Regions from separate parts of the Marinomonas sp. TI.3.20 genome, predicted to be linked through region 2. Evidence: predicted binding sites of a transcription regulator. Region 2 holds the regulator's gene; each other region holds the start of a gene.
The links. Region 2 encodes LexA, which represses DNA repair genes until DNA is damaged. Its sites were predicted from a motif close to TACTGTNTANNTANACAGTA; they were not measured.

Region 1 (3,143 bases), on a different contig from region 2:
ACCGACGTTTACCATTGTTAATACGAAAGACGGCAGTAAGGTAGATTACAAAGAGAGAATCTTGCCTTTTAAATCTGGCTTTCAACCTACTCGTGATTATCTAGAAGAGATTAAAACTTTCACTGGTGTCGGTGTTGCCGCTGCGGCTAATTCTGCGGCAACGTATGCGCCTGCTCCTGCGCCAAAATCCGTTACTGAAGCCAATGAATTTCAGATGTTACAATTCTGGTTTAATAAATCAGATGAAGCAACTCGCAAAGACTTCCGTATTTGGATGGTAGATAACACGCATCAGCCGAAAGCTAAAAATACACAATTTGAGATGCTGACCTTCTGGTTCAATAAAGCGACACCAGTAGAACGTAAAGCCTTCCAAGTTTGGTTAGTTCAATAATATTGTTTATTGATTAAAAACAGAAAGACAAATTTAGAAACAAAAAAACCTGCAATTTGCAGGTTTTTTTTGTCTATTATTTTTTACTTAAGCGGTTTGAACTTCTGATTTATTGGCCAGTTTTTGATTGAACTTATCATTTACCCAAAGCGCTAATAGGATAATACCACCACCGATCGCAAGTCGAAGTATGTCGGCATCACGATTCCAAAAGAGAACGTTCACTAGTATGCCAGCAGGAATCAATAAATTATTCGCAATAGCAAGTGTTCCTATGTTGACTAACGTCGCTCCTCTATTCCAAGCAAAGTACCCTAAACCTGAAGCAATAATACCAAGGTAGGTCAAAATACCCCATTGCAATGGGGTTGTCGGTAATTTATCTATGTTGCCTAAGGCTAGGAAGCAAGGAATAACAACAATAAGAGCACCGATGAAAAACCAACCAAATATTGTTCGCTGTGGTATATCAGGGCGCTCTTTTGCCATGATACGTTTATAGCCCACTTGACCAGCAGCAAAACAAAGGTTCGCACCTTGTACAATGAGTAAGCCCTTAATAAAGCCTTCGTTAATACCTTGATAGCGAATGGCAATAGCACCTAGTACGGCTAATAAAGCACTAAAAAGAAAACCAATATTGAAGCGTTTGTCTAACAATCCATTCAGTAATGTAACGTATATTGGTGTCATAACCGTGAATAAAAGCACTTCCGGTACCGATAAATAGAGGAAGGATTGGTAGTAAAATCCGTACATTATGCCGAGTTGCAAGGCTCCACAAATCATCAGTTTAAAGGCAATTCTTGGCTCAATCTGACGAATTTTCAAGAACGGTAAAAAAACCATTGTGGCGAGCGCTACGCGCATTAGCACCGAAAACCAGGGGTCAACTTGTCCAGCGAGATAAACGCCAATTAAGCTGAATGAGAATGCCCATAGAAGGGTGACGGCAATAAGTATTGGCATAAGATTTGATTCCAAACAAAAGTTGCGCTAAGTCTAACCAGTTCGATCATTTGGGTAAATCTGTTTACCAAAATAAAATCTATGGTTTACTAATCAAGTAATTCACTAACTGAATGTTCGTAAAGTAAATTGACCGAAAATCAAATGCAGAGTGCATTCAAAATTGTGTGCTTTTATTGACATAGATTGGGGTTGTGTCGTGCTTGTTGGCTTGCGCTAGGCAAACCTTGATCTAGATTAACATTTTACTGCATCAGACTTGGTACCTTGCTCGTCATTGATATTTCATTTGACTAAAAAAAGGAATCTGATGATGAAAGCACTTATCCCTGTTGCTCTTGTTTCTGCACTTTGTTCTTCCGTTGCTCTTGCTCATAATGCAGGCGATTTTTTCGTGCGGGGCGGTGCCGCTATTGTTATGCCGAATGAAAGCAGTGATAAGGTGAATGGTGACGAGTTAAAAATTAGTAATGATACCCAATTAGCAGCTACCTTGACTTACATGGCGACTGACAATATGGGGGTTGAATTGCTGTTAGCGACGCCATTTACTCATGATGTCTCTACAAAAGGCTATGGCAAGGTCGCAGAAGTTTCTCAGTTACCACCTTCTTTGATGGCGCAATATTATTTTGGTAAAGCCGACAGTAAAATTCGCCCTTATGTTGGAGCGGGTGTTAACTACACTTTCTTCTTTGACGAGAAAGGCAAGGGTGCCTTAGCAGGCACAAATGTTAGCGTTGATGATTCTTTAGGTTGGGCTGCACAAGCGGGTGTAGATGCAAAAATTGCTAAGAACTGGTTTGCGAATGCGTCTGTTTGGTATATGGACATTGATACTGATGTTCGAACTGCAGTGGGCACAATTCATACAGAAATTGATCCAGTGTCAGTTATGGTAGGTGTTGGTTATACTTTTTAACACCCTAGTATAGGTTCTTTTTTTAAAGCCTTGATGTTGCCGCAGCATCAAGGCTTTTTTATTTCTAGAATCTTATGTAGAACTCATAAGCTCTTAAACTTTGATGATATTATTAGTGTTTTTTATAGTTAAACAGCTACTTTTTGATGACAGTCTAAAAAACCTTCCATGACGATATCAAAGAATCATTAATTCTAGGGTAATTATGAATAAGACAAGAGCTTCGTTGAGCGCAGCAGGGCTGGCTATTTTAATGGCTGGACAGCTTCTGCCATTGATCGACTTTTCAATAGTAAATGTTGCATTAGGCTCAATTGCTTCAGCATTGAATGCTAGCCATATAGAATTAGAGCTGATGGTTGCAGTTTATGGTGTCAGTTTTGCTGTCTGTTTAGCGATGGGAGGGCGATTAGGTGATAATTATGGTCGCCGTCGGTTGTTTAATACCTTAAAAGATAATTAAGTGCAAAACCCCACGGACAAACATACCAATTAAGCCGCCATATATTGCAACGCGCATCACCTTGTTGATACGTTTTCCTGCCGCAGCGAAAATAGCAATACCTGCAACATCTAATGGGTTTGTGGCAAATCCAGCCATCCGGTTTAGCTCAGTTACGCTAATAGCGCCCTGTTTTACAAGATCGATTGTGATGCCAACATAAGCGGTGCCGCCAGCAATGAATTTGGTTATTAGTGGCAGAACACTGGCTTCGGGTAAATGAATCAAACTTAAGGCAGGAGCTAATATTGGTGCTAAATAATCGATGACATGCAACGCTTTGAGTACGTTAACAAAAAAGATCGCAATAATTAACATAGGAACCATGCCGAGAGCGAGACGCATGCCTTCTTGCC
Region 2 (3,143 bases):
GACGATTGTAAAAATACTCGCAAGCTTTTGAAGAGCGGGGAAGCGGCGCCACCTAAGATGGACCCAGTTCCGATGCCTGACCTAGCTTGTTTAAAAGTAGAAGATCATTACGTTTTACGTGATGGTGCAACGGGTTTGTTTTTAGCGGCTAGTCAGTTTCCGCGTAAGCGAGAAACTCGAGCACCGCTGGTGAAAGAATTGCTTCCTTACATGGAGCAGATCGATCCTAAATATCACTTTTTCTCTAATGCTCCAGTTATGGATAACGAAGGTCGTCCGACCATTATTCGTTACAGTCGTAAGACGAAAGAGCAGTATGTGATGACTGAAGAAGAAGGTAAGCCAACGGGTTGGAAAGCCTATTATGTTGGTAAGCAATGGGTCGTTGAAGAAGGTAAGAAAAAGAAATGAGTGCTGCAACTCCAGCGAGTTTAACCAATCAAAAGTTGGATTCAGCACGCCGTTTTCTTCGACAAAGTCAAGAAGATGCAGGTTCTTGGCTTGGCGCAAGTTTGGAAGGGGCCGCAATCTTTCATTTGCGCAGTGCGTTGAATGGATTGCTACAGGAGGTTGGTTTGGCTTACCAACTAACCTCTGGTTTGCAACTTGACGGTTTGTTGAAAGAAGCTAAAGATAAAGATGTTGTCGTGCCGGTATTAGTCGAACTGCATGACTTATCTTTGCAATCTGGTTCTTGGCTAAATCAATTAGAGCAAGCTTATTTGGTTCAATTTGAATGCCGCTCTTCCATGTTTGTTAAAGCCAATGAAGCAAACTTGATTGGTCGTGGCGGCGATGACGGTGCATCGGTTAATGTGTTTTTATCTAAGCTAACGGAGTTGGTGTTGCGTTTTAGAGAAGAATCCTCAGAGTATTAAATATGAAAGAATCCTATCTAGAAATTATTGAGCTGGACAATGGCGATATTGTATTGCGTCCAGCTGGCGAAGAGGGCGAGAATGCAGAGCCCTTGGCAACATTAACAATTTCTGATGATACTAAGTCTTATCTTAAAGAACGTTATTTTGAACTGGCAAAATGCATGTTTCATGCAGGGATTGATTTTGTTTATTCGGAAGAAGAAACGTTTGGTGATGACATGGAGTATCCAGAAGATATGGATGTAAGGCCTAAAATATTGCATTAAAAAAGGCGAAGCATTTGCTTCGCCTTTTGGCTTTTCGGCTGAAGGTTCTGATTTAAATAGTTTGGCGTATGACGCCTACTGAAAGTCCTTCAATAGCAAACTCTTCGCTTTCTAAATCTACAATGATATCGTCAAAGTCTTCATTTTCCGGTACTAAGCGAATTAAGCTGCCTTTTTGGAAAAATCGTTTAACAGTGACTTCTTCGCCTATTCGAGCAACAACAATTTGGCCGTCACGAACAGTTGTCGTCTTATGAACAGCAAGTAGGTCTCCTTCCATGATGCCTATGTTCTTCATGCTAGTGCCAGAGACGGAAAGAAGGTAATCCGCCTTAGGTGAAAACATCGCGGCTGGAACATTAACATGAGACGCGACATTTTCTTGGGCCAAAATTGGAAACCCAGCAGCGACCTTGCCAATAACGGGTAATCCGGCATCCGCTTTTTCTGCTAAAGCAGGGTCTTCAAGCAGGCGAATGCCACGGGATGCGCCGGAAAGCATTTCTATGGCCCCTTTTTTAGCGAGGGCTTTTAGATGTTCTTCAGCGGCATTGGGAGATTTGAACCCTAGGCGATGGGCTATTTCTGCACGAGTTGGAGGAAAACCTGTTTCGCTAATAAATTCACGAATGGTTTCTAGTACGTCAGATTGTCTGTTGGTTAATTTAATCATAGCGTCATCTGGTTGTTTATACAGTAACTGTTATTATATACAGCATTATTCAAGATACTCAATAAATTAAATGCTTTCAGATGAACTAAAAACACAAATTCACCTTGCTTACCGAGCCTCGCTGGAAGCAAAGTCCCATAAACCTAGAGTTGGTCAGCGTCAGATGATCGGCACAATCGCCCGTACTTTGGGAAATATAAAGCAAGGGAGCGAAGGTGAGCGGTTAGACGAAAAGCATGTGGCCGTTGTTGAGGCGGGGACGGGGACGGGTAAAACACTGTCTTATTGTCTGGCTGCGATTCCAATTGCAAAAGCGCGTGGCTTAAAGTTGATTATTTCAACGGCAACCGTAGCCTTGCAAGAACAAATTCTCCATAAAGAATTGCCTGATCTGTTAGAGCATACCGAATTAAGTTTCAAATATACCTTAGCAAAAGGGCGTGGGCGTTATCTTTGTTTGAATAACTTGGAAGGTTTTCTGAGTTCTGAAGAGCAAGGTATAGAGGATATGTTTGCTGGGTTGTTTGAACAACATCTTCAATCTGATGATATTAACACCGCGCTTTATCAAGAGATGGATGTTGCTTTATCTAAGGGTGAGTGGGACGGCGACAAGGATAATTGGTCTGGCATTATTAGGGATCAAGATTGGCGCCGCTTGACTACGGATCATCAGCAGTGCACTAACCGCAACTGTGCTAATTACTCTGCGTGCCCGTTTTTTAAAGCGCGCGGTGAAATTGAAGACGCGGATGTGATTGTTGCCAACCACGATTTAGTGCTTGCTGATTTATCGCTTGGTGGTGGGGCAATTTTAACGCCGCCGAAAGAAACTATTTATGTTTTCGACGAGGGGCATCATTTGCCTGATAAGGCAATCGGCCATTTCCGTCACGAGGTTCGTTTGCAACAAAGTATTACCTGGTTGCGACAGCTCGAAAAAAATCTAGTGAACTTAAAGCAAGAGTTGACCGATGACGTTAGCTTAACAGGGCAGTTGTTGCTTAAAATTCCTCAACAGATTCAAAGTATTGTCAATTTCATCCAGTACGCACAGCAAGGTTTAGCGCCTTATATTCAAGGCTTGGGCTTGGATCAAGAGAATAATCAGCATCGTTTTGAGTTTGGTGTTATTCCTGATGAGTTACGGCAGCTAGCCTATAGTTTGCAGACCTCCTATCAGAAGCTTTTCAATAATATTGAAAGTATTCAGGACGAATGCAAGAAAACCAAGCAAAACGAAGGGATGGGTGTGACGCCGGAAACTGCTGAAACCTGGCAGCCAATTTTGGGCGTTATATTGGGGCGTTTAGAGCAAAGTGT
Region 3 (3,143 bases), on a different contig from region 2:
TCACTAAGGAATCCAGTCTCATGAAGATATTGCCTTCAATGTTACCAGTTTTATTGGTATCAGCTTTCTCAGCTAATGCCAGTGCAGCTAGTTGTGGTTCATTCACCATAGCGGATATGAACTGGAATTCCGCAAGCCTCATGGCCCATGTGGATCAATTTATTTTGAATAATGGGTACAATTGTGATGCAGAGTTAATCCCTGGCGATAGCGTTCCAACAGGCATCTCCATGATTGAAAAAGGTCAACCGGATATTGCCCCAGAACTTTGGACAAACGGAATAAAAGAAGCACTGGATAAAGGCGTTGCTGAAAAACGCCTACGTTATGCAGGAAAATCTTTGGTAGATGGTGGCGAGGAAGGCTTTTGGGTTCCCGCTTATTTAGTTAAAAAATACCCTGAAATGGCGACAATACAAGGCGTTATCAAGCACGCTAGTTTATTTGTAGATCCAGAGAGTGAAACTAAATACGCTTTTTATGGCTGCCCCGCTGGTTGGACGTGCCAAATCACTTCAGAGCATCTTTTCAACGCGCTTAAGCTAGGTCAACATGGTTTTGAAATGATTGATCCAGGTTCTGGTGCAGGACTTGCTGGGACGCTTGCTAAAGCTTACGACCGTAAACAGCCTTGGTTTGGTTACTACTGGTCACCAACGCCTGTGCTTGGTAAATACGATATGGTTAAAGTCGACTTTGGGAGTGGTGTCGATGAGAAAGAATATCGCAACTGCACAACTCAGCCTGATTGTCTGACACCAAAAGTCACCATGTATCCGGCTGCTCCTGTGTACACCGTCACCACAGAATCTTTTGCCAAGAAAGAGCCGCTAGCTTATCAATATTTCCAACATCGTGGTTTTACCAATCATGATATGAGCAAGATACTTGCTTGGATGGAAGAGAATCAAGCAGACGAAGAAACAGCAATGTATTACTTTTTAAACACATACCCAGAAATTTGGCAAAAATGGATATCTAAAGACGCCGCCTCTAAAGTAGAAAAAGCGCTTGAATCCTAAATAATCTATTGCGACCAAGTAAATCGGATAAGCCCAAATTACTGCTTTTGATAGGCCAGTGATTTGGGCTTTTTTAGACTCTCAAGCATACAATCCAAAATCTATTGGGTGTAAGTCTCATCCTCATTTTGCTGAGAAATAACACGTGCAAGCTGTTTTATGATTGCCGTCATGATTAGAAAAAACATAGGCGATGGATATTAAAGCTTAAGAAAAAACCTCACTGACTGCGCTCACCTTTCTTAATAACGCTCGTCACAACGCCAAACATTTCTAATTCAGTGCCTTCTGAAGCCGCAATTGCAGGATATGCCTTATTCTTTGGCCTCAACAGCACATCAGGCTTAAGTTCCAATATTTTGACCGTCATCTCACCCAAAATACAGGCAATAACAATATCACCGTGACGAGCAATTAGGGATTTATCCACCAGCAATACGTCACCAAAATATATCCCCGCTTCAATCATCGAATCGTCTTGAGCACGGACAAAATAAGTAGACGCTGAGTGAGCAGTACAAAATTCATTCACGGCTAAGGTTCGCTCAACAAGGTCTTGAGCTGATGATGGAAGCCCAACGGCAACAGATTGATTATAAAGAGGAATGCAGACACTGTTTGCAGCAATAAACGCTGCAGATTCAGTCACACCAAGATAAGAAACTCGCATAACACCTAGCCCTATACTGTATATTTTCACAGTATAGGGCTAGGAAAAAAGAAAGGCTATGGGTATTTTTGCTTTACGTTAAGAGGTGTATATATTTATTCATTGCTTCCTATCTTTCACTCAAAAGTGCACCGGCAACGCCAACTTTAACGATGAAGTGACCTGCCGTAGCCAGTAACTATACTGACTACGGCATAAGTCTATTTCTTTTTAGTGAGCTTCTTAAACACGGGAAATAAAAGGGATGCCACAATAAGCACAAAGAAGAACCAGCTGATGCCTGTCGAGAAAAAAGTATCATATTCTCCTCGTGACATAAGTAACGCCCTTCTGAAATTGCTCTCTGCCATTGGGCCTAAAATTAAGCCTAAAATTATGGGTGAAGGAGATACGCCTATTTTTTTCAAAAAATACCCAAACACACCAAAAACAAACATCACGATCACATCGAAGAAATTATTGGCTAATGAATACGAACCCACAAAACACAATAAGAAAATGATGGGAGTTAATACCGCTTTAGGCACACTTAACACGCGTGTAAACAAGCGAACACTGCTTAAACCAATACAAACCATGAAGATATTAGCGACAAAAAAACCAATAAAGATGGCGTACACTATAGCGGTATTATTTTGAAACAATAGTGGCCCTGGCTGTAACCCCTGAACCGTTAATGCACCTATCATAATTGCAGCAACAGCGTCTCCCGGTACACCGAGAGTCAACATGGGTATAAGCGCCCCACCCGTTACACCATTATTAGCAGCTTCTGGTGCAGAGATCGCCTCAGGCACACCAGTACCATACTTATCGCCATTTTTTGAAAGTCCCTTTGACTGGCCATACGCAATAAACGAAGCGATATCGGCACCAACACCAGGAACACTGCCTATAAAAGTACCTAAGGATCCAAAAATTGCGCTGTTTTTAAAAATAACCCGCCAATCTTCCTTATGGGGCAAAGCTTGAGTGATTTTTTTTGCATCAGATTGTTTTTTCATCATATCTTCAACAGAGACAAAAGCTTGGCTCATAGCAAACAAACCAATCATCACCGGAATGAAGTTCACTCCGCTGAATAAATTCATATTGCCAAAGGTGAATCGCGCCACACCTGAAATATCATCAATGCCTATGGTCGCAATGAGCACCCCAAAAGCACCACATAACAAACCAATTAAAACCGACCGCCCCGATATACTAGAAATAATGCATAAGCCGAAAACCGCCAACATGAAAAACTCAGGGGCACTGAATTTAAGGGCGAACTTTGCCAGATAAGGCGAAATCAGGATAAGGAAAAAACAACTAATTATACCACCTAGAAAAGAACTGATGGTTGAAATCCCTAATGCCCTTCCAGCCTCGCCACGAGCAGCCATGGCATGACCATCTATCGCGGTTGCTGCAGAAGCAGGTGTTCCGGGGGTATTAAGCAGAACAGCAGA
Region 4 (3,143 bases), on a different contig from region 2:
CAGATATATCCCAACGTTCCTGTAGGCATTGTTTCTCTAGCCATAAAACAACCGTTGCTACTATCTGATCTGTTGGCACATTACTAGCATTGTCTTTGGTGATTTTATCGCTCATGGAATACCTCTTAATCAATCATTGTCGTTGTCATTTTTAAACCAATTGTTCATTTTTATTTTCTACACTTTGAATCAAAAAACCTTCGGTAACTCCTCCCACCTAGTCGTGTATGCTGGCGATAGATGCTCTCGTTTCATTGACCATTGTGGAGGCACACCTTGCGAGGCAAAAAAGACGCTGCCAAGGCTGCTGTGATTGATTTTGTCCACGACGCTCATTAAAGCTTTTGAGTTGATTTTCGTGTTGTCTGCTCGAAACAAATCTTGTTGTAAGGCACCATATTCGTAAAAGTCTGTCAGCATCACTCCACCTTTGGCATAGCGATAGCCTGTCCGATAAATACGACGAAATAACACGTCGACCACTTCTAATAAATATCGTGTGTCGTCAGTTGGACTGGGGAGTTCTGCAGATAACGTTTTCGAATACTGCGGTTCGTTTGGAATAAAGGGACTGGTACGGATAAACACACTCACAACGCGACAAAGGCGTTTTTCCCCGCGTAGTTTCTCGGCGGCTCTGGTTGATAGCCTCCCGTAGTTCGCGCTTCTCCGTCACCTTATGACCAAATGAACGACTACAGATAATTTGTTTTTTAGTCGGCCTGACTAACTCTAAATCCAAGCAAGATGAACCATTCAGTTCTCGAATGGTTCGCTCTAACACCACAGAAAACTCACTACGAATGAATTTAGGATCAGCATTAGCTAAGTCCAACCCAGTATAAATCCCCCTCGCCTTTAGCTTTGCCGTAGTACGACTGCCAACGCCCCACACATCACTCACGTCGACCAATGCAAGCAAACGCTTTTGTCTATCTGAGTCCATCAAATCCACGACCGATCCCGTCGCTGGATATTTCTTTGCAGCGTGATTAGCCAACTTAGCCAATGTTTTGGTGGGAGCTATACCAACCCCTACTGTAATTCCTGTCCACTGATCAATCTTAGCTTTTACTCGTTTACCAAACTCCAGTAAATCCGTTACATGATCAACGCCGGTTAAACCCATAAAGGCTTCATCGATGGAATACACCTCCAGCCGAGGTGCTTCCTCTTCTAAGATCGTCATTACCCTATTCGACATATCTGCATACAAAGCGTAATTCGACGAAAAACACACAATCCCATGCTGCTTTATCTCTTCCTGAACCTGAAACATCGGCACGCCCATCTTAATACCCAGCAATTTTGCTTCTTTTGAACGTGCAATGACACAACCATCGTTGTTAGATAAGACAACTATGGGGGTGCGTTTCAAATCAGGTCGAAACAACTTCTCACAACTAGCATAAAAGTTATTACAATCGACTAAAGCAAATACTGTTTGCATCAGCCGCGCTCATACTTACGAATCACACTGGTTACTACACCAAAAACCTCGAACTCTGACTCCTCAGTTATCACAATGGCTTTATAAGCCTGATTTCTAGGACGAAGAAGCACATTAGGCTGTAACTCCAAGGTCTTTACTGTCATTTCTCCATGAATACAGGCAATTACGATATCACCATGACGAGCGGTTAATGACTTATCTACCAGCAGAACATCACCCGATAAGATACCAGCTTCAATCATAGAGTCACCTTGGGCACGAACATAGAACGTAGATGCAGGATGAGAGACACAAAACTCATTAAGGTCCAACGTTCGCTCAACAAAATCTTGCGCCGGAGAAGGAAACCCAGCAGACACAGAATCAACATAAAGCGGAATTCGCAGACTATTTGCCGCGATAAACTCCGACGATCCAGATACACCTAAATAAGTTACACGCATAATTCACCAATAAACTGTATATATATACAGTATACGTTTAGAGAGTACGAATAGCCAAGTGAATTATCGAAAGAGGATAAAGCCCAAACTCTAAGAGAAAAATTAAGGAATCTGCTCTAGGCAAATTGCCAGGATACTCCAAAGTTAGGGGCAGACAGTCCATCAGGGACTACTGATTATGCTGGTAGTAGCCGTTTGAATAACTTGAATTAGCTTTTGCTGGGTTGTCGCTGGACATCGCTATTTCTGACCACACTATTATTATGAATTTTAGGTACTTGCTGGAAAAACATAAGCTCCGCCGTCAGCTGTTTAAAGAAGTCGATACATGGTTGTCCAGCGCATGGATTTACTTAAAAGAAGGCTCGATTGTAGACGCCACCATCATTGAAGCCGCCAGCTCAACCAAGAATAAAGCGAAAGCATGCGATCCCGAGATGTACCAAACCCATAAAGGAAAGCAATGGTTTTTTGGTCTAAAAGCTCATATTAGCGTGGACGCGAGAACCGGCCTGACGCATAGCCTAAGCACAACAGCCGCCAACGTACATGACATCACAGAAACAGAAAATTTACATCATGGTGAGGAAATCTTTATCTCAACGGATTCTGGTTATCGAGGCGTACAAAAACGAGAAGGGCTCAGAGATATCAAAGCAGATTGGTTGACTGCAGAAATGCCAAGTAAAGTACGTCTTCTCAAGTAACACTCTAGAGTAAATAAGCAACGCATCCGAACGGAATACCTCAAAGCCAGTATCCGAGCAAAAGTAGAGCACCCATTTCGGATCATAAAACGTCAGTTTGGTTTTAGGGAAGGCATCTATCGAGGACTGGCTAAAAACGATAACAAGTTGGCGATGCTGTTTGCCTTAACCAATGTGTTTAGGATTGACCAGATGATACGGGTGGAAAGGGGTTAATCCGTTTAAAACCCACTAAACAATGCTAAATAAGCTTGTTTAGTGGTGAAAAGCATCAAAACAAGTAGCATTCTGTGCTTTTTTCTCGAATGAAAGAAGTTTAGTGCATTGTGACTTCTTGATCGTAGTTTCCCTAGTTAAGCCCTCTAGACGATAACTTCCAATAAACACATTATAATATGGGATGTCTTTGATCGACGGATATATCGATAGAAATGACTATCGTTGCCCACCCCTAATCATTTCAAACACTAGCTTACCGAATCCAGCCGTTCTCGCAGGGTCTGAAAGTAGTTGCATCATTTGGTTCTGGTGTGCTGAGCC

Region 1: a site for LexA is predicted at 1,471-1,490, ahead of V6259_RS04670 (carboxylate/amino acid/amine transporter). Genes of this name have one in related genera too.
Region 3: a site for LexA is predicted at 1,707-1,726, ahead of umuD (translesion error-prone DNA polymerase V autoproteolytic subunit). Genes of this name have one in related genera too.
Region 4: a site for LexA is predicted at 1,909-1,928, ahead of umuD (translesion error-prone DNA polymerase V autoproteolytic subunit). Genes of this name have one in related genera too.

Annotation. Positions count from the first base shown of each region.
Region 1 is NZ_JBAKAS010000003.1:100,662-103,804, reverse strand. It holds gene V6259_RS04675 (YccT family protein) at 1-394, shown strand, start outside; gene V6259_RS04670 (carboxylate/amino acid/amine transporter) at 482-1,363, opposite strand; gene V6259_RS04665 (OmpW family outer membrane protein) at 1,674-2,285, shown strand; gene V6259_RS04660 (MFS transporter) at 2,491-2,748, shown strand; gene V6259_RS04655 (nucleoside recognition domain-containing protein) at 2,734-3,143, opposite strand, start outside.
Region 2 is NZ_JBAKAS010000020.1:17,276-20,418, reverse strand. It holds gene topA (type I DNA topoisomerase) at 1-411, shown strand, start outside; gene V6259_RS16760 (DUF6586 family protein) at 408-878, shown strand; gene V6259_RS16755 (hypothetical protein) at 881-1,147, shown strand; gene lexA (transcriptional repressor LexA) at 1,200-1,820, opposite strand; gene dinG (ATP-dependent DNA helicase DinG) at 1,891-3,143, shown strand, end outside.
Region 3 is NZ_JBAKAS010000006.1:134,946-138,088, reverse strand. It holds gene V6259_RS08485 (ABC transporter substrate-binding protein) at 21-1,022, shown strand; gene umuD (translesion error-prone DNA polymerase V autoproteolytic subunit) at 1,243-1,692, opposite strand; gene V6259_RS08475 (tripartite tricarboxylate transporter permease) at 1,893-3,143, opposite strand, start outside.
Region 4 is NZ_JBAKAS010000026.1:6,511-9,653, forward strand. It holds gene V6259_RS17850 (hypothetical protein) at 1-115, opposite strand, end outside; gene V6259_RS20075 (DUF4113 domain-containing protein) at 190-594, opposite strand; gene V6259_RS17855 (Y-family DNA polymerase) at 506-1,450, opposite strand; gene umuD (translesion error-prone DNA polymerase V autoproteolytic subunit) at 1,450-1,896, opposite strand; partial or broken gene V6259_RS17865 (IS5 family transposase) at 2,112-2,819, shown strand; gene V6259_RS17870 (type I restriction endonuclease subunit R) at 3,039-3,143, opposite strand, start outside.